2 regions of the Phenylobacterium sp. T106 genome follow, and region 1 is predicted to be linked to the other one. Evidence: predicted binding sites of a transcription regulator. Region 1 holds the regulator's gene; the other holds the start of a gene.
The links. Region 1 encodes LexA, which represses DNA repair genes until DNA is damaged. Its sites were predicted from a motif close to ATGTTCNCNANNTGTTCT; they were not measured.

Region 1 (10,268 bases):
GGCCGCTCTGCCTGCCGGAGCGGGAACTCTAGGTGCAGAAGCTCGGCCTCATCGCCGGCGGCGGGGGCCTGCCGGTGGAGATCGCCCAGCACTGCGAACGTTCCGGACGTCCGTTCTTCGTCGTCCGCCTGAAGGGTTTCGCGGGCGGGGACCTGGCGGACTACGCCGGGGCCGAGGTCGGGCTGGCCGAGCTGGGCAAGTGCCTGAAGGCCCTGAAGCGCGCGGGCTGTGAGTCGGTCTGCCTGGCCGGCAACGTGGCCCGGCCGGACTTCGCGAGCCTCGTGCCGGATCTGCGCGGCCTGATGCTGCTGCCTCGCGCGGTCGCCGCCGCGCGCAAGGGCGACGACGCGCTGCTGCGCCTCCTGGTGGGCGAGTTCGAGCGGGAAGGCTTCCGTGTCGAGGGCGCCCACGAGGTCATGGACGACCTGACACTGCCGGCCGGGTATCTGGGCCGGGTGACGGCCGGCGAGGCCGACCTGGCCGATGCGCAACGCGCTGTCGAGGTGGCCCGGGCCGTCGGGCGGCTCGACGTCGGCCAGGCCGCCGTGGTGGCCCACGGGCTCGTGCTCGCCGTCGAGGCCCAGGAGGGAACCGACGCCATGCTCGCCCGCGTGGCGGACCTGCCGGCGCACCTCAGGGGCCGGCCGGGCGCCGGGGCGGGCGTCCTCGCCAAGGCGCCGAAGCCGATCCAGGAGACGCGGGTCGACCTGCCCACCATCGGGCTCGCCACCATCCATGGCGTCGCGCGCGCGGGCCTGGCGGGGATCGTGGGCGAGGCGGGCCGGCTGCTGGTCCTGGACCGCGAGCAGGTGATCGCGCTCGCCGACGACCTGGGCGTCTTCATCCTGGGCGTGGAGCCGGCGCAGGCGCCATGACTAGGCGGCCGCTCACGGTCATGCTGGTGGCGGCCGAGGCGTCGGGCGACGACCGCGCGGCGGGGCTCATGCGGGCGCTGAAGCGCCGGCTGGACGGCGCAGTCCGGTTCGTGGGCGTAGGCGGGCAGAGGATGGCCGCCGAGGGGCTGGATAGCCCCTTCGACATTTCCGAGCTGTCGATCTTGGGCCTGACCGAGGGCCTCCTGGCCTATCCGAGGGTGGTGCGCCGCGCCGACGAGACCGCCGCCCTGGCCGCGCGGGAGCGGCCGGATGTCGCCGTGCTGGTGGACTCGTGGGGCTTTACCCTGCGCGTGGCCCAGCGCCTGCGCCGCCAGCAGCCGGGCCTCCCCCTCGTGAAGTACGTGGCCCCGCAGGTGTGGGCCTCGCGCCCCGGCCGGGCGAAGACCGCGGCGAAGTGGTTCGACCTCCTCCTGACCATCCACACGTTCGACGCGCCGGCCTTCGAGCGCGAGGGCCTGCGGGCGATGTTCGTGGGGGACTCGACGCTCGCCATCGACTTCTCCGGCGCCGATCCGTCGCGGCTGCGCAATGCGATCGGCGCCGCGCCGGACGATCCGATCCTGCTGGTGCTGCCGGGCAGCCGTCCGTCCGAGATCGAGCGGGTGATGCCGGCGTTCGAGGACGCCGTGACCCGGCTGCTGGCCGAGCGGCCCGACCTGCACGTCGTCGTCCCGGCGGCGCCGACGGTCGCCGACGCGGTGAAGGCCCGTGTCGCCCTCTGGCCTGGCCGCGCGCATGTGGTCGAGGGCGAGAGCGCCAAGCGGGACGCCATGAAGGCCGCGACGGTGGCGCTGGCCTGCTCGGGCACGGTCACGACGGAACTGGCGCTGGCGGGCTGCCCGATGGTGGTGGCCTACCGCCTGGCGCCGCTGACCTACGCCATCCTGAAGCGGCTCATCCGCACCAAGTACGTCACCCTCTTCAACATCGCGGCGCAGGACTTCGTCGCCCCGGAGATGATCCAGGCGGACTGCAACGGCTTGGCCCTGGCGGCGGAGGTCGCGCGACGGCTCGACGATCCCGCCCTGCGCACGACGCAGATCGAGCGGCAGAACGCGGCGCTGCTGAAGATGGGGCGGGGCGGGCCGGACCCCAGCGACGCCGCCGCCGACGCGGTGCTGAGCCTGCTGGACTGACCCGGACGAAGCTGACCCAGACGAAAGGGGCCGGCCCCTTCCGGGACCGGCCCCCTCGCAATTCCGATTAATCCCGGGCTCAGCGCTTGTCGATCGGCGCGTAGCTGCGCTGCGGAGCGCCCGTGTAGATCTGCCGCGGACGGCCAATCTTCTGCGACGGATCCTCGATCATCTCCTTCCACTGCGCGATCCAGCCCACCGTGCGGGCCAGGGCGAACAGCACGGTGAACATCTCGGGCGGGAAGCCCAGGGCGCGCAGCGTGATGCCTGAGTAGAAGTCGACGTTCGGGTAGAGCTTGCGCTGGATGAAGAACTCGTCGTTCAGCGCGATCTTCTCGAGTTCCATGGCGACCTGCAGCAGCGGGTCGTTCTCGGCGCCCACTTCCTTCAGGACCTGGTGGCAGGCCTGCTGCATCACCTTCGCGCGCGGGTCGTAGTTCTTGTAGACCCGGTGGCCGAAGCCCATGAGCAGGTAGCGCCGGTCCTTCACGCCCTGGACGAACTCGGGGATCCGGTCGACGGTCCCGATCTCCTTTAGCATGTTGAGCGCTTCTTCGTTCGCGCCGCCGTGCTTGGGGCCCCACAGCGAGGCGATGCCCGCGGCGATGCACGCGAACGGGTTGGCGCCCGACGACCCCGCGAGGCGGACGGTCGAGGTCGACGCGTTCTGCTCGTGGTCGGCGTGCAGGATGAAGATGCGGTCCATGGCCGCCGTCAGGACCGGATTGGGCTTCCAGTCCTCGGCCGGCACCGAGAAGCACATGCGCAGGAAGTTCTCGGCATAGGAGAGCTCGTTGCGCGGATACACGAACGGCTGGCCGCGCGAGTACTTGAAGGCGCGCGCCGCGATGGTCGGCATCTTGGCGATCAGCCGGTGCGCGGAGATCATCCGCTGCTCGGGATCGTTGATGTCGGTGCTGTCGTGGTAGAAGGCCGACATGGCGCCCACGGCGCCCGTCATGATGGCCATCGGGTGAGCGTCCCGACGGAAGCCGTTGAAGAAGCGGTCGAACTGCTCGTGGACCATGGTGTGGTACACGATGTTCTTCTCGAACTGGGCGAACTCGCCCGCGTTCGGAAGCTCGCCGTGGAGCAGCAGGTAGCAGACCTCGAGGAAGCTGGACTTCTCGGCCAGCTCGTCGATGGGGTAGCCGCGGTGCAGCAGCACGCCCTTGTCGCCGTCGATGAAGGTGATCTTGCTCTCGCAAGAGGCGGTCGACGTGAAGCCCGGGTCATAGGTGAAGACGTCAGCGTCGCCGTAGAGCTTGCGGATGTCGATCACCGCGGGCCCGTCCGTGCCCCGCAGCACTGGCAACTCGACTGTCTTGCCGTCGATTTGGACCTTCGCCGTTTCGCCCATGAGACCCCCTTCGCGGCTGCGAGATGAAACACTCGTTCGAGGGCTTATACCTCTTTACGCGAGGAGCGAAAGCGCATCGTCGATGCGCCCGAGGCTCTCCTCCCGGCCGAGCGCGGTCATGGCCCCGGCGAGGTCCGGGGCCGGCGCGCCGCCGGACAGGACCGAGCGTAGCTGCGGGCCGAACTTGCCGAGCCCGATCCCCTGCGATTCCGCGAAGTTGCGCAGGCATCCTTCGAGCGTGGGGACGTCCCAGGCCGGCGATTCGGCGAGCGCGGCCCGCAGCGCCTGGAAGCGCGCCGCCATCTCGGGCTCGGCGAGCTGGGCCCGGGTCTTCTCCGGCAGCTCGAGGGGCCGCTCCTTGAGGGCGAACACGACCGCGTCGGCGAGGTCGAGGGTGGTCTTGGCGCCGTCCCGCACGAACGGGACGGTCTGGGCGATCAGCGTGTCGTCCCCGGCCCGCAGCCGCACGTCCCGGCTCTCCAGGACCTTGCGCACCAGGCCGGCCAGGCGAACCGGGTCGGCCTGGCGGATGTAGTGGTTGTTGAGGTGGTTCAGCTTGTCCCAGTCCAGGCGGGCGGGCGCGCTGACGACGTCCTTGATGTCGAACCACGCGGCGGCCTCGGCGTCCGAGAAGATCTCGTCGTCGCCATGCCCCCAGCCCAGCTTGGCCAGGTAGTTCCGCATGGCTTCCGGCAGGTAGCCCATATCGTCGAACTCGCTCACGGCCTGCGAGCCGTGGCGCTTGGAGAGCTTCTTTCCGTCCGGGCCGTTGATCATCGGCAGGTGCGCCCAGGCCGGGACCTCCCAGCCGAGGCCCTGGTAGATCAGCGTCTGCCGCGCGGCGTTGTTGAGATGGTCGTCGCCCCGGATCACGTGCGTGATCCCCATGTCGTGGTCGTCCACCACGACGGCGAGGTTGTAGGTCGGCGTGCCGTCGGTGCGCAGGAGGATGAGGTCGTCCAGCGTGCGGTTCTCGAACCGGATCAGGCCCTTCACCTGATCGTCCACCACGGTCTCCCCGTCCTGCGGCGCCTTCAGGCGCACGACGAACGGGCGGTCGGGGGCGTCGTTGGGCGACAGGTCCCGCCAGGGGGAACGGATCACGCGCCCTTCGGCCCGCGCCAACTCGCGCTCGGCCTCCAGCTCCTCGGGCGTCATGTAGTCGCGATATGCGGCGCCGCGGGAGAGCATCTCGTCCACGACCGCCCGATGCCGGTCGGCGCGCGCGAACTGGAACACCGGGGTCTCGTCCGGCTCCAGCCCGAGCCACGTCAGGCCGTCGAAGATCACCTGGACGGCGGCGTCGGTCGAACGCTCGCGGTCCGTGTCCTCGATGCGCAGCAGGAACTTCCCGCCCGTGTGACGGGCATACAGCCAGTTGAAAAGCGCCACCCTGGCCGTGCCAATGTGCATCATGCCGGTAGGCGAAGGGGCGATCCTGGTGCGGACGGGACGGTCTGACATCGAACTCGAGGGGATAGGGGAGGGGCTGGCCTCGACGGCGGCGGCGCCTCTTAACACGCGCGTTCCGCGGCTTCCTAGCCTGGGACGCATCCGGGCCTGGGTCTCCACGCAGGTGGAGCAGCAGGCCGACCGGTGGACACTGTGGGCCCCGGTGGCCTTCGGACTCGGCTGCAGCCTCTACTTCGCACTGATGCGCGAGCCGCAGGCCTGGGTCGCCTGGCTCCTGCTGCTCGTGTCGGCGCTGCTCCTGGGCGCGACGCGCTGGAGCTACTGGCGCGCCGCCACCATGGCGCTGGTCCTGAGCGCCGGCGTGGTGGGGGGCTTCGCCGTGGCCAAGCTGCGGGCGGAGGCCGTCAAGGCGTCCGTCGCCCAGGCGGGCGCGCGGCCCCAGTGGGTCGACGCCTGGGTTGTCGATGTGGCCGCGCCGGGCGAGGGGGGACAGCGCCTCCTGCTGGCGCCGACGCGCGTCGGCGGCTGGGACGCCGAGGCGACGCCGATCCGCGTCCGGGTGACGCTGAAGCCCGGCGCGGCGCTGCCGGCGCCCGGGGAGTCGGTGCGGCTGCTGGCCATCCTCAATCCGCCTCCGCCGCCGGCCAGCCCCGGCGCCTACGACTTCGCCCGCGACGCCTACTTCGAGAGCGTCGGCGCGGTCGGCCTCGCGCTGCGCGCCCCCGAGGCCACGACGCCTCCGGCCGAGCCGCCCTGGCGACTTGCCCTGGCGATGCGGGTCAACGCCGTGCGCTGGAATCTCACCCGCCGGATCGTCGAGGCGCTCGGGCCCGAGACCGGGGGCCTCGCTGCGGCGATGACGACGGGCCACGAGGCCTTCATTCCCAAGGAGCAGGTGGAGAACCTGCGGGCCGCGGGGCTTGCGCACATCGTCTCGATCAGCGGCCTGCACATGGCCATCGTCGGCGGCTTCGCCTTCGGGCTCGCGCGCCTGCTGATCGCCGCCTGGCCGTGGCTGGCGCTGCGCGTGCACGGCAAGAAGGCGGCCGCGCTGTTCGGCCTCGCGGCCGTCGGCGGATACCTGGTGCTCTCCGGAGCGCCGCCGCCCGCCGAACGGGCCGCCATCACCGCCGCGGTGGCGTTCGCGGCGATCCTGGCCGACCGTCAGGCGATCAGCCTCCACGCCCTGGCGCTGGCCGCCCTGGGCGTCCTTCTGCTCCAGCCGGAAGCGGTCACTGAGCCCGGCTTCCAGATGTCGTTCGCGGCCACCGCCGCCCTGGTGGCCCTGGCCGAGATCTGGCCGCGGCCGGTGAAGGAGATCCAGGCGCCCTGGGCGATCCGGGCGTTTCAGGCCGCGGTCACCTGGACCGCCGCGAGCATCGCCGTGAGCTTCGTCGCGGGGTTGGCCACGGGCCCGTTCGCGATCCAGCACTTCAACCGGGTCTCGACATGGGGCCTCTTCGCCAACCTCGCGGTGGCGCCGATCTCGTCCTTCCTGATGATGCCCGGCCTGGCGCTGGGGGCGGCCCTGACGCCCCTGGGACTGGGGCAGGCGCCCCTGGAACTGGCCGGCTGGTCCATCGGGCTGATGAACCAGGTGGCCGCCTGGGCGGCTCGCGCCCCGGCGGCGGAGATCCTCGTCCCGAGCGCGCCCGCGTGGGTGCTGCCGGCCAGCTTCCTGGGCCTGCTGTTCACATGCCTGTGGCGGGGCCCGCTGCGATGGATGGGTGTTCCGCTGGCCATGGCGGTGCTCTGGGCCCCCCGACCCGCGGCGCCCGACGTCTGGGTCGCCGCGGACGGCGCCGCCGTGGCCGTTCGGGATGGGCGGCAGGCCGTCCTGCTCCGGCCCGACGCCAAGCTGTTCGGCGCCGAGTTCTGGGCGCGCCGGCGTGGACTGGCCGCCGTGATCAGCGATGAGGAGCGCGACCGCCGCTTCGCGTGCGATCGCTGGAGCTGCGCGCCCGCGGCGGGGGCGCCGATACGCCTGGCCGCCGCCTGGAACGTGCGCCGCCCGCTGAAGGCCGGCCGACTGGAGGCGCTCTGCGCCGCCGCCGACATCGTCGTCCTGCGCAACGATGTCCGGCCGCAGGACTGCGCCGCGCCGCTCGTGCTCACCGGCGGGGATTTCGCGAAGGGCGGGTCGGCCGAGATCTACCGGGAGGGGAACGGCTGGCGCGTGGTGTGGGCCCAGGACCTGCGCGGCCGGCGGCCCTGGACCTGGGGGTTCGACCCGCGATGATGTTCGCCAGGCCGCTTCGCGCCCGGATCCGGGCGGGGGAGATCACCTCCAGCGTCCGGCTGTGGCTCACGCCCCGCGTGAAGGTCGGCGGGCGCTACCCGCTCCTGGACGGCTTCGTCGAGGTGACGCGGCTGCAGGAAGTGGACCTCGCCGACATCACCGACGCGATCGCGCGGGCCGGCGGCTTCGCGGACGTCGAGGACCTTATGAAAACCGCCCGCCACGGGCGTGGCGAGCGGGTCTTCATCGTCGACTTCGTGTTCGTGCCCGCCTGAGCGGGCAGGACAGCCTAGTGGTAGCGGCGGATCAGGCCGACCAGCTTGCCCTGCACCGACACCCGATCGGGGCCGAAGATGCGGGTCTCGTAGGCCGGGTTCGCCGCCTCGAGGGCTACCGACGCCCCCTTCTTGCGCAGGCGCTTCAGAGTGGCCTCCTCGCCGTCGACCAGGGCCACGACGATGTCGCCCGAGACCGCCGTGTCGGTGCGGCGGATGACCACGAAGTCGCCGTCGAGGATGCCGGCGTTGATCATCGAGTCCCCGGCGATCTCGAGCACGAAGTGCTCGCCGGCCCCGAGGATGGTCTCGGGCACGGGGATGCGGTCCTTCTCCTGCTGGATCGCCTCGATCGGCGTGCCGGCCGCGATGCGGCCCAGGATGGGAAGTTCGCGGGTGTCGTTGGCGATGGCGGGCATGGCGCTGCCGGCGTCGACCAGTTGCGGCTTGAAGGGCGCGCGTCCCTTGGGGGGCGCTGCCGCGGTAGCCTGCTGCGGGAGCTTGACCACCTCCAGGGCCCGGGCCCGGTGCGGCAGCCGCCGAAGGAAGCCGCGCTCCTCCAGCGCGGTAATCAGGCGATGGATGCCCGACTTCGACGCAAGATCGAGCGCCTCTTTCATCTCGTCAAAGGACGGGGAAACACCCGTTTCCTTGATGCGCTCATGGATGAACATGAGCAATTCGTGCTGCTTGCGGGTGAGCATCTCGGGCCCTCGTGGAACAAACCGCCAACTTCCGAGGATGTTCTCTAGGTGTTCCGCGTTAATGTCAAGTTACGCGGCGAGGCTCTGAAACTCTTCGGGAATTTGGCGGCGTCAGGCGGGAATCAACCGCCCAGCAACGCGCGAGTCGCCGCGGTGACGTCGGCCTGCCGCATCAGGCTCTCGCCCACGAGCATGGCCTTGGCGCCGGACCGCTCGAGGCGGGCGGCGTCGTCGGCGCCGAAGATCCCGCTCTCGGTGACCAGCAGAGCGTCCGCGGGCGCGGCGGCGGCGAGGCGCTCGGTCACGGCGAGGTCGGTGACGAAGGTGCGCAGGTCGCGGTTGTTGACCCCGACGAGGTCGGCGCCCAGGGCACCGGCGCGGGCCATCTCGGCCTCGTCGTGCACCTCGACCAGGGCGTCCATCCCGAGCCGCCGCGCTTCGGCCATCAGCTCGGCCGCGAGCGCATCGTCCACCATCGCCAGGATGACGAGGATGGCGTCAGCGCCCAGCGCCCGGCTCTCGGCGACCTGCCACGGATCGACGAGGAACTCCTTGCGCAGGCAGGGCAGGGCCGTCGCTTCGCGGGCGGCGGCGAGGTAGGCGTCCGCGCCCTGGAAGCTGGGGCCGTCGGTGAGGACGGACAGGCAGGCCGCGCCGCCGGCCTCGTAGGCGCGGGCCAGAGCCGGCGGGTCGAAGTCGGCGCGGATCAGCCCCTTGGAGGGCGAGGCCTTCTTGATCTCGGCGATCAGGGCGAGGCGGCCGGGCGCATGGCGGCGCTCGAGGGCGGCCCGGAAGCCGCGCGGCGGGCCGGGGGCTCGGCCGGGGTCCGCGGGGCCGGCGGCCTTCCGCGCGGCGACCTCCTCGCGCTTGTAGGCCGCGATCTTCTGCAGGATGTCGCCCATCAGCCGTCCAGCGAGCGAGGGGCGATGGCGACGAGCCTGTCCAGCGCGGTCTGGGCCCGGCCATCGTCGATGACCCGTCCCGCGAGCTCGACGCCCTCGCGCAGGGTTTCCACCTTCTCGCCCACCAGGAAGGCCGCAGCGGCGTTGAGCAGGACGATGTCGCGGTAGGGGCCTGGCTCGCCCTTGAGCAGCCGCCGCAGCGCCTCGGCGTTCTCGGCCGGCGTGCCGCCCGTCAGGTCGGCCAAAGCCGCGCGCTTCAGTCCCACGGCCTCCGGGGTGACGGTGAACAGGCGCACTTGGCCCTCGCGGAACTCGGCCACGCTCGTCTCGCCGGTCGTGGTCATCTCGTCCATGCCGCCGCCGTGGACGACCCACGCCCGTTCTGACCCCAGGGCGCCCAGCACCTGCGCCAGCGGCGCGACCCAGCGCTCGGCGAAGACGCCCACGACCTGCCGCTTCGCGCCGGCGGGGTTGGTGAGCGGACCCAGCAGGTTGAAGATGGTGCGGAAGCCGAGCTGCGCGCGGAGCGGCGAGACGTGCCGCATCGCGCCGTGGTGCGCCGGAGCGTACAGGAAGCAGATGTTGGCCTCGTCCAGCGCCTTCTGCTGGCGCTCCAGGCCGGCGTCGATGGCCACGCCGAGTTCGGAGAGCACGTCTGCGCCGCCGGACTTCGAGGTCAGGGCCCGGTTGCCGTGCTTGGCGACCTTCAGGCCGCCCCCGGCCGCCACGAACGCCACGGCGGTCGAGATGTTGAGCGTGTGCAGGCCGTCGCCGCCGGTCCCGCAGACGTCGATGACGGGGTAGGGCGGTTCGAGGTGGATGGCCGCCTTGCGCATGGCCCGCGCGCAGGCCGCGATCTCGCCCAGAGTCTCGCCCCGCATCCGCATGGCGGTCAGGGCCGCGCCGACCTGAGCCGGCGTCGGCTCGCCCCTCAGGCAGGCGGCGAAGAAGTCCTGCGCATCGTCCTCGGACAGGGTCGCGCCGTCGGCGAGGCGCATGAGCAGCGGCTTGAAGGCGTCGGACATGGGCGGAAGCTCAGACCTGCGCGATCCGCCTGACGCCGGCCAGGTCGAGGAAGTTGCCGAGCAGCTCGTGCCCGCATTCGGTCGCGATCGACTCGGGGTGGAACTGGACGCCGTGAATGGGGCGCGAGCGATGCTGCACGCCCATGATCTCGCCGTCCTCGGTCCAGGCGGTCTTCTCCAGGACCTGCGGCAGAACGTCCTCCTGCACCGACAGCGAGTGATAACGGGTGGCGGTGAAAGGGTTCTTCAACCCGGCGAACACACCCGTGCCGAGATGATGGATGAGGCTGGTCTTGCCATGCATGAGCGCGCGCGCCC
Region 2 (10,268 bases), 670 kb from region 1:
GTCGTGCACGTGCAGGTCGCCGGCCTGCTTCTGCACGTCGAGCACGCGGGCGCGGCCGCCGTCCCAGAGCACCTCGCCCTTGTCGCCCGCCTGACCGCCGCTCTCGGCGTAGAAGGGCGTACGGTCGAACAGCGCCTGCACGCGCGCGCCCGTCCCGGCGCCGTCGACCTCGCGGCCGTCCTCCACCAGGGTCAGCAGCTCGGCCGTGCCCTCGGTCTCGTCGTAGCCGGTGAACACCGTCGGCCCCAGCCGCTCGCGGATGGCGAACCACTCCGCGGCCGCCGCCACCTGGCCCGACCCCTTCCACGCGCCGCGCGCCATCTCGCGCTGGCGGCTCATGGCGGCCTCGTATTCCTCGAGGTTCACCGTGAGGCCCTTGGCCCGCACCGCGTCCTGGGTGAGGTCGAGCGGGAAGCCGTAGGTGTCGTAAAGGCGGAACGCCGTCTCGCCCGACAGCACGTCGCCCTGGCCGAGCCCGGCGGTGGCCTCGTCCAGCAGCGCCAGGCCGCGGCCCAGCGTCACGCGGAAGCGCTCCTCCTCCTGGCGCAGGGTGTCGACGATGGCGTCCTCGGCGCGGCGCAGCTCGGGATAGGCGTCGCCCATCTCCTTCACCAGCGTGGGCGCCAGGCGGTGCATCAGAGGCTCCTCGGCGCCCAGCAGGTGCGCGTGGCGCATGGCCCGGCGCATGATCCGGCGCAGGACGTAGCCGCGGCCTTCGTTCGACGGCATCACCCCGTCGGCGATCAGGAAGCTGGTCGAGCGCAGGTGGTCGGCGATCACGCGGTGCGACGGGCCGTTGGAGGCGCCGCCGGCCCCGCCCACCAGCTCGCGGCTGGCGGCGATGATCGTGCGGAACAGGTCGACGTCGTAGTTGTCGTGCACCCCCTGCAGGACGGCGGCCACGCGCTCGAGGCCCGCCCCCGTGTCGATCGACGGCTTCGGCAGCGGCTGGCGCGCGCCGTCGGCGAACTGCTCGAACTGCATGAAGACGAGGTTCCAGATCTCGACGAACCGGTCGCCGTCCTCGTCCGGGCTGCCGGGCGGGCCGCCGGGGATGTGCTCGCCGTGGTCGTAGAAGATCTCCGAGCACGGCCCGCAGGGGCCGGTGTCGCCCATGGACCAGAAGTTGTCGCTGGTGGGGATGCGGATGATCTTGTGATCGGGCAGGCCCGCGATCTTCTTCCAGAGATCGAAGGCCTCGTCGTCCGTGTGATAGACGGTGATCGTCAGCTTCTCGGGCGGAAGCTTGAACTCCCTGGTCAGCAGCTCCCAGGCCAGGACGATCGCCCGCTCCTTGAAGTAGTCGCCGAACGAGAAGTTGCCCAGCATCTCGAAGAAGGTGTGGTGGCGCGCCGTGTAGCCGACGTTGTCCAGGTCGTTGTGCTTGCCGCCCGCGCGGACGGCCTTCTGGGACGAGGCGGCGCGGGGCCACGGCGGCGTCTCGGCGCCGGTGAAGTAGTTCTTGAACGGCACCATGCCCGCGTTGACGAACAACAGCGTCGGATCGTTCTGCGGCACGAGCGGAGCCGAGGCGACGACGGCGTGGTCGTTCCTCTGGAAGAAGTCCAGGAAATGCGTCCGGATCTCGTTCAGGCTCGGCATCTAGGTCTCGGTTTCGAAAGGTGCGTTACGCGGCGCCCCTAGGTGGGGGCGCGTCGATTTACGCGAAACCTCGCGGATCGCAAAAGGCGACGCGGGCGCGGCGTCACAAAGCCGCCCAAGGCGCCCCGTCCCGCGGCGCCAGGTCGAGGCTTGCGGCGGCCCAGTCCAGATTTATCGCGGCCAGGCGGCCGAACACCCGGCGGAGCCAGGCGGGCGCGGCGTCGTCGCCCACCGCGCGCAGGGCCATGTCGGCGGCCTGGGCCGCAGCCCAGGCTCCGCCCTCGGGCATCAGGGACGCCGGAGCGGGGCCGCCTTCGAGATGGGCTGTCGGCAGAAGTGTGGCGAGGTCGGTCTCCGAGGCTCCGCGCACGGCGTGGCTCCAGTCCACGAACTTCACCCCGTCCGCCCCGAGCCAGATGTTGTCGCTGCGCATGTCGCCGTGGACGAACGCCGCGCCTGTCCGGACAAGGCCCTGCTCGGCGTCCAGCAGGCGGCCGCCCCAGGCCGCCAGCCAAGCCGGGGAGCAGATCCCGAGCCGAAGGATCGCTTCGGGCGCGGCCGCGATGTCCGCCCATCCGGTGGAGCCCGCCGCGCTCGCGGCCGCAAGCCCGTCGGCCGGCGCACGCGCCAGCCGCCGAAGGGCGTCGACCACGGCCGGGAGATCGCCGGGCCGCCACGCGACGCCCTGATGTCCCGCCGGCCAGCGGCCTTCGAGCGCCTCCAGCACGAGGACGGGGCGGTCCGGATCGTCGTCCAGCCAGGCCAGAACCCGCGGCGCGAGCTCGGGAGGCGCCGCCGACAGGGCCGTGCGCTCGTTTCGAAGCCACGCCGCCGTGGCCGGCGTGGTCGCGCCCTTGACGAACACATGCTGTCCGTCCGCCAGCGTGACGAGGAAGCGGTGAGCGGCCGAAAGGCCCGTGTCGGGCCGGACCTGGCGCGTCCAGGCGCGCCCCATCGCGCCCTCCACGCGCTTGCGCAGGTCCGCGGGAGGCTCCGGCTGGGCGCTGCTGGGGACGTAGTCGGCCATCGTTCCGCAACTCCGCCTCGCACGCTAGCGCATGGCCCCCGCCGCAGGCGACCCTGGGTACAATAGGCTCCCCCGCCGGCTGGACCCCTGGACGGGGGTGCGCCAAGGTGAGGCCAAGAGCGCGCCAGCCGCGCCGACGACCGAGGAAACCGCCATGAACGCCCCCGTCCTGACCAAGCACGTGCCCATCGAGGGCCTCCGTCGCACCGACTATGGCTCGTTCCAGGTCACGCCAGTGTCGCCGCACATCGGAGCCGAGATCCGCGGCGTCGACCTGGCCCGGCCAATGACGCCCCAGCTCCTGGCCGACATCCGCGCCGCCTGGGCCGACTGGTCGGTGCTCGTGTTCCGGGACCAGCGGCTGGACCGCGAGGCGCACAAGGCGTTCGGCCGCCACTTCGGCCGGCTGCACGTGCACCCCATGGCGCATGGCCGTCCGGACCAGGATCCCGAGATCCTGGTCGTCAAGACGACCGCGGCCTCGCCCTACACCGCCGGTGAGGCCTGGCACACGGACGTCAGCTGCGATCCGATCCCGCCGCTGGGCTCGATGCTCTACATCACCGAGACGCCGGCCTGCGGCGGCGGCGACACCCTGTTCGCCAACATGTACATGGCCTTCGAGATGCTTTCGCCGTCGATGCAGGCCTACATGGAGGGCCTGACGGCGGTGCACGACGGGGCGCTGCCCTACGTCGGCAACTACAAGTCCCAGCCGCCCGAGGGCGGGTACCCCCGCACGCGCCACCCGGTGGTCACGCGCCACCCGGACACCGGGCGCAAGGTGCTGTTCGTGAACTCGGGCTTCACCACGCACATCGAGGGCCTGCACCGCTGGGAGAGCCGCGCCCTGCTCGACATGTGCTTCGACCTGCTGAAGCGGGAGCCGAAGCTGCACTGCCGCGTGCGATGGGAGCCCAACACCCTCACCTTCTGGGACAACCGCTGCACCCAGCATCACTCGGTCTGGGACTACTATCCCCACTCGCGCTACGGCGAACGCGTGTCGATCGTTGGGGAAGAGGCTCCGGCGGCCTGAGCTTGGCGGCGTGAGCCCGCCGGCTTGAACTTGGCGGCTGAGCCTGCCCGGCGGAGCCCTCTCGGCTTGAACTCCGGGGCCTCAGCCCCCGGCGCAGACCAGCGCGGGCAGGTGAAGGTCGGGCGACTGGGCGTCGGCGGAGCCGAACGTTCTAACCGCAGAGCGCGGAGGAGGCGCGGGGGACGGCAAGGACTCTGCGCTCTCTGCGTTCGTTTCTGCGGCCTCCGCAGTTCAATCGAGCGCCTGCGACGTCCGCACAGGGGGCCGTCGGCCATATGCGATAGCCCTGCGGCGCAGACCGGACAGGCGGCCGGCCTCCCGCGCGAGGGTGGGAGGCGCGACGCGCGCCGCTTAGAGCGAGCCGTCCTCGTCGTCGGTCTCGCCCTCGGCCGGACCGACCAGGAGCTGCTCCTCGACAGTCTCCTTGGCGCCGCGGACCTGCCGCTCGATCTGCTCGGCGATGTCCGCGTTCTGCTTCAGGAACTCCCGCACGTTGTCGCGGCCCTGGCCGATGCGCTGGCTGTTCCAGGAGAACCAGGATCCCGACTTCTCGATCACGCCGGCCTTCACGCCGAGGTCGATGATCTCGCCCAGCTTGGAGATGCCCTCGCCGTACATGATGTCGAACTCGACCTCGCGGAACGGCGGGGCCACCTTGTTCTTCACCACCTTCACGCGGACGTTGTTGCCGACGATCTCGTCGCGCTGCTTCACCGAGCCGGTGCGGCGGATGTCGAGGCGGACCGAGGCGTAGAACTTGAGGGCGTTGCCGCCGGTCGTGGTCTCGGGCGACCCGTACATCACCCCGATCTTCATGCGGATCTGGTTGATGAAGATGACGAGCGTCTTGGCCTTGGAGATCGACGCGGTCAGCTTGCGCAGCGCCTGGCTCATCAGGCGGGCCTGCAGGCCGGGCAGCTGGTCGCCCATCTCGCCCTCGATCTCGGCCCGCGGCGTCAGCGCGGCCACCGAGTCGACCACGATCACGTCGATAGCCCCCGAGCGCACCAGGGTGTCGGTGATCTCCAGCGCCTGCTCGCCCGCGTCGGGCTGCGAGACCAGGAGCTCGTCGAGGTTGACGCCCAGCTTGTGGGCGTAGGCCGGGTCGAGCGCATGCTCGGCGTCCACGAAGGCGGCGGTGCCGCCGGCCTTCTGCACCTCGGCGACGACGTGGAGTGCAAGCGTCGTCTTGCCCGAGCTCTCCGGCCCGTAGATCTCGACGATCCGCCCCTTGGGCAGGCCGCCGATGCCGAGGGCGAGGTCGAGGCCGAGCGAGCCCGTCGAGACGGCCTCCACCTCCATGGTCGTCTTGTCGCCCAGCCGCATGACCGAGCCCTTGCCGAAGGCTCTGTCGATCTGCGCGAGCGCCGCTTCGAGGGCGCGCGCCTTTTCCGAATCTTCCTTGCCCACGAGCCTCAACGCCGACTGAGTCATTTCCGAACCCTCTCTATCGCAGATTCCCGCCGAACCGGTCGGGAGAACGCGTCGCCGCGTCGAGGACTCAAGCTGTACCGCCTTCACCGGATGTTCGCAAGACGTTCCGCGAACACGGCCGCGGCAGGAGCCGGCCTCGTCGTCGACCCGGTGCGACGCCCGCCCGGGTTGATGATCCTGTTCTGAGGATCAGCTACGTCAAAAGCGGTCGTAGATGACCGCCGCCCGCGCGATCAGCGCGTGTCGCGGCCGGGGACGGCCCCGTCGGCCGGCTCGGGCCCGGGAAGCGGCCGGGCGAGGTCTTCCGCCGCGTCGTTGGTGCTAGGGCTTCCCGTCGCCGCGGGCTGGTCCGCCTGCGGATGGTCGAGCCGGAGCGCATCGAGCGCCCGCTCGCCCTCCTGGCCGAAGAAGCTCCGCAGCCGCACGTCCATCTGGGGAAACGGGACCTCCACGCCCGCGCGGTCCAGCGCCTCGGCGATCGCCCAGGTGTAGGCGGCCTGCATGGCGGCGGGCCGCTTGACGGCGTCGAGGGTCGGCCAGACGAGCAGTTCGAACTCGAGCCCGGAGTCACCCAGGCCGACCAGCCACACCTGGCTGCGCTCGGTTTCGGTCTCCGGCAGGGTGAAGGGCACGCTGCGCGCCGCCTCGAGCACCACGCTGCGGACCTTCTCGCGATCGCTGCCGTAGGCGACCCTGAACGGTATGTGGATGCGCCGCCCCCGCCCGTGGAGCGTCCAGTTCACCACCGGCCCCTCGATGAACTTCGAGTTCGGGATGATGAGGTCGATGTTGTCGTTGGTGCGCACGTGCACGGCGCGAGGGCCGATCGTCTGGACGAGGCCGCGCCGTCCGTCCGCGAGCTCGACGTAGTCGCCCACGTTGAGGACCCTGTCGAAGATCAGCACCAGGCCGGAGACGAACTCCTTCACGATGCCCTGCAGCCCCAGGCCGACGCCCACGCCGACGGCGCCGGCGAACACCGCGAGGGAGGAGAGGTTGAGGCCCACCGTCGACAGTCCGGCGATGACCGCGAAGATCGCCAGGCCGTAGGTGACCAGCTTCTGGACGATGTAGAGCGCATCGGCGCCGTAGCGGACGCGGCCCCGGAGCCGGCCGATCCCGGCGCCCGCGAGCCGCGCCAGCAGCAGGCCCGCCACGATCATGCCCGCGCCGGCCACCAGTCCGCCCAGCGTGACGGGCGTGCGGCCTATGGCGAAGAGGACCAGGCCGCGCAGCTCATCGAGTTCCATGGGCCGCGAACGCCGCCTGCGGCGCAGCCGTTCCGGCTCAGAAGGGGAAGAAGTAGGGGATCGCCGCCACGCCGGCCGCCCAGGTGAGCACGTTGAGGGGCAGTCCGATCTTCAGGAAGTCGACGTAGGCGTAGCGGCCGAGCTGGTAGACGAGCACGTTCGTCTGGTAGCCGAAGGGGGTCGCAAAGGCCGCGCTGGCGGCCATCATCACCGCCACCAGGAACGGCCGCGGGCTGACGCCCAGGCTTTCGGCCAGCGCGATCGCGACCGGCGTCAGCAGAACCGCCACCGCGGCGTTGGACAGGATCTCGGTGAGGAACAGCGTGGCGCCGTAGATCAGGGCCAGGGCGGCGAGCGGCCCCAGCGCGCGCGTGCCCGACGCCAGGGTCTCGGTGGCGGCGGCCGCGAGCCCGGTGACCTCGAGCGAGAGGCCCACGACGACCATCCCCGCGATCAGCAGGAGGATCTCCGGGCGCAGGCCCTGGTAGGCTTCCTCGGGGGTGATGACCCGCATGGCCACGAGCAGGACCGCCCCCGCGAACGCCGCGGCGGCGATCGGCGCGAGGCCCAGGGCGGCCGCGGCCACGACGCCCACGAACACCAGCAGCGACGCCGCCGCCCGTCCCACCCGCAAGGGCGCGTCGGCCGGGTACATCCGGGGATCGTCGCGCGGATCGTTCAGCTCGGCGTCGGCGGGGCCCAGCGCCGGGCTCTCGCCCTCTCCGGTCCGCCCCGCCGAAAGCAGCCGTCCGGAGAACAGGAACAGGTAGACCGCGCCCACCAGCGCGATGACCAGCGCCACCGGCGTCATCTCGAATACGCCGAAGCCCGGTTGCCCGCCGCTGCGGGCCATGTCGTTGACCAGCAGGTTCGTGGAGGTGCCGATCAGGGTGCACGCGCCGCCGAGGATGGTGACGTAGGACAGCGGGATCAGGAACCGCTTGGCCGAAAGGCCCATCTGCTCGGCGATGTCCTTCACCACCGGTGCGCCCAGGACCACGATCGGGGTGTTGTTGAGGAACGCCGAGGCCACGCCGGACAGGGCGATCATGAGCCAGAGGCCGGCGGCCCCGAGCCGGCTGCACCCGCGCACCCCGGCGCGGATCAGCACCCCCAGCAGGCCCGACAGCTCCATGGCGCGGCAGATCACGAAGAGCGACGCGAGCGCGATGATCGCCGGGCTGGCGAAGGCCGCCTGCACCTCCACCGGCCGCAGCGCGCCCGACCCGAGCAGCACGGCGGCGCCGCTCAGGGCGACGACCTCGGAACGGAAACGGCCGGAAATCAGCGCCGCGACCACCGCCAGGAGCACAGCCAGCGACACGACTTGCGGCGTGGTCATCCGACGCCATCCCGCCACGCGACGCCGCGTGGCCCGGACGATGGCGATCGCCTCGACTTCCGGGAACTGAGGGCCTGCGCCACCCCACCGTCTCTGCTAATATCTCGCGATGCGAGACAATAGAGCGAGGCCGCCCGGCCGCAAGCTGAGCCTCGTGGCCCCCGTGGTCATCGCCGCTCTGGTGGCCGTCGTCCTGGCGCTGGCCTGGTTCGCCAGCCGCCCGGCGGACGCCCCCGCCGCGCCCCCGCCGCAGGTCACGCCGCCGGCGCCGGAACCGACGGCTGTCGCCGAACCGGCGTTGCTCACACGCGCGGACCTGATCGCCGCGGCGGAGACCGCCGCCCGCTCCGAGGCCTCGGAACAGGATCGTCGCCCCGAGCCGGCGTTGCTTGAAGGACGCGCGTTCCGGGTGGCGATCCCGTTCGGCTGCGACGGGCCGCAAGGCGGGGCCGGGCCGGCCCAGGCCGGCTACGCGCTGGACGCCGAGACCCGCACCCTGCGCATCACGGCGCGCCCGATCGACTGGACGACGCTGCCGCTCGTCCGCGAGGCGGCGGACGCCTCCCGGATCGAGGCCGTGGAGGGGTTCTGGATCCCCAGGCCCTGGCGCGCGTCGGACTCCTGCCCGCCTCGGCGCGATCGCCCTGCCCTGGCGACGCCGACCCCGCCTGCGCCCCAGACCGTGGGCCTCGCGCACGTCTTCGAGACGGGCAGTTCACGCCTCGAACGGCGAAGCGACCGGCCCTACCAGACCACCCGGAAGCTGGGCCCCGACGCGCCGCTGCCCCTCGCCACGCCCTTCCAGCTCGTCCTGGAGGGCCGGGTCGCGGCCTGGCCGGACGGGAAGCCGGTGCGCTGCTGGAGCGAGTCGGCCGACCACCGCCCGATCTGTCTCGTCGCCGTCGACCTGCAGAAGGTGACGCTCCTCGACCCCGTCAGCGGCGAGTCCCTCGCCGAGTGGGGCCCCTGATGGCGCATCCCGCCGCGATCACAGCGCGCTCAGGCGGCCGCCAGGTCCGGTCCCTCCGCCGGGAAGCGGACGACCGGCAGGCCCGATTCGCCCGCGGCCTGGCCCTCGGGCTGCAGAGCCGGGGTGTAGCAGGGGACGCCCCATAGCCGCTGCAGTTCGCCAGCCAGCTCCTCGTTCGTCCGCCGGCCGGCATTGGGCCCCACCAGAAGCGCGGCCGCCGGCGCGGCCTGCATCGCCAGGGTGAGCGCCAGGGACGCCGTGGGCGCGGGGCCCACCACCACGCGGCCGGCCCGGTGCAGGCGATCCATCCAGCGCACCGCGCGCGCCTCGTCGGCGCACACGAGCAGCACCGGTCCTGAGAGGTCGTCGTTCATGTCGTCTCCTATGGGTTCAGGCCCGACTGTCGCACCCGCGCCCGCAACTCGCCGGACTCGCCGAGCACCTCGAGGGTGACGTCGAACCCGACCGCGGCGTAGGCGCGGGCAAGACGGCGCGCGTGCCGTTCGGCGGACCCGCCGCTGGGGAAGCAGGCGGGCTCGAGGTCCTCGGCCTCGACCCGCCACGGTCCGTCATCGCTGCGCACGCGGACCCGACGCTCAAAGTAGAAGCCGCCGGGCGCCCAGGCGCGCGGGAGCTCCGGATACGTCGGGTCGAACGCCATGCTGTGGGCGGCCACGTGGTCCCTCATTCTCTGCAAAGCCCGCTCCTGGCGGGCGGTCGAGCGGCGGGCCAAGGCCTGAACACCCCGTCCGCCGCTCTCCACCGGGGAGCCGCGGCTCTGCGGCCGACGACCCACATGTATCGTATCGCGATACGTCTTTGCGGCGCAAATCACAGCCGCGGGAGGCGCTGCGACGTGCGCCCCGGGCGCGCGCGCTCGCCCCTGGCCAGGGATGGGCAAATCGCTGATGCTCCAGCCTACGTCCTTCCCCGACGAGCCGACCGCGCCCGGCTCAAGAGGCTGCGCTTGGAACAGACGCCGATCCGACGCCGCAAGCTCGTGCAGGCCGACTACGCGGCCCTCGGGGCGTTCCGCCACGCCCTCCGGCGGTTCCTGGCGTTCAGCAGCGCCGAGGCGGCGGCGCAGGGCCTGACGCCCCAGCAGCACCAGGCGCTGCTGGCGATCAAGGCGCATGAGGGCCCCGAGCCCGTCAGCGTCGGCGAGCTCGCGCGGGCTCTGCTCATCCGCAACCACAGCGCCGTGGGGCTGGTCGACCGACTCTCGGCGCGGGGCCTGGTCACCCGCGGCCACTCCATCCGGGACCGGCGGCGCGTCGTGCTTCACCTGACCCCCGCGGGCGCCAAGGTGCTCGAAGCGATCTCGCGCCGGAATCTGGCGAAGCTGAAGGCGAGCCTGCCGGTCTTCACGGATCTGCTCCACGCCCTGGAGCAACTGGAACTCCCGGCGCCGGAGCAGCGATCCCAGATCGTGGACACCGTCTGACCGCCTCTAGCCGAGAAACGCCCGCTCGTCCGCCGACGGCGGACGGGGCCGCACGACCAGGCGCAGGCAGCTGCCGGCGTCGAAGGCGAGACCCGGATCGAACATCCGGTAGACCACCTCCCACAGGTGGTCTCCGGGGCCCACGCCCTGGGGTGGAACC

Region 2: a site for LexA is predicted at 5,193-5,210, ahead of recA (recombinase RecA). Genes of this name have one in related genera too.

Annotation. Positions count from the first base shown of each region.
Region 1 covers NZ_JBXVWA010000001.1:149,515-159,782, reverse strand. The annotation lists gene lpxA (acyl-ACP--UDP-N-acetylglucosamine O-acyltransferase) at 1-32, shown strand, start outside; gene lpxI (UDP-2,3-diacylglucosamine diphosphatase) at 33-875, shown strand; gene lpxB (lipid-A-disaccharide synthase) at 872-2,032, shown strand; gene gltA (citrate synthase) at 2,112-3,392, opposite strand; gene gltX (glutamate--tRNA ligase) at 3,447-4,856, opposite strand; gene AC2D8W_RS00770 (ComEC/Rec2 family competence protein) at 4,807-7,044, shown strand; gene AC2D8W_RS00765 (ASCH domain-containing protein) at 7,041-7,319, shown strand; gene lexA (transcriptional repressor LexA) at 7,334-8,023, opposite strand; gene trpC (indole-3-glycerol phosphate synthase TrpC) at 8,146-8,925, opposite strand; gene trpD (anthranilate phosphoribosyltransferase) at 8,925-9,950, opposite strand; gene AC2D8W_RS00745 (anthranilate synthase component II) at 9,961-10,268, opposite strand, start outside.
Region 2 covers NZ_JBXVWA010000001.1:815,746-826,013, forward strand. The annotation lists gene alaS (alanine--tRNA ligase) at 1-1,602, opposite strand, end outside; gene AC2D8W_RS04040 (aminoglycoside phosphotransferase family protein) at 1,706-2,629, opposite strand; gene AC2D8W_RS04045 (TauD/TfdA dioxygenase family protein) at 2,784-3,668, shown strand; gene recA (recombinase RecA) at 4,020-5,102, opposite strand; gene AC2D8W_RS04055 (mechanosensitive ion channel family protein) at 5,336-6,352, opposite strand; gene AC2D8W_RS04060 (SLC13 family permease) at 6,390-7,694, opposite strand; gene AC2D8W_RS04065 (hypothetical protein) at 7,804-8,664, shown strand; gene AC2D8W_RS04070 (hypothetical protein) at 8,694-9,038, opposite strand; gene AC2D8W_RS04075 (hypothetical protein) at 9,047-9,340, opposite strand; gene AC2D8W_RS04080 (MarR family winged helix-turn-helix transcriptional regulator) at 9,632-10,108, shown strand; gene AC2D8W_RS04085 (hypothetical protein) at 10,115-10,268, opposite strand, start outside.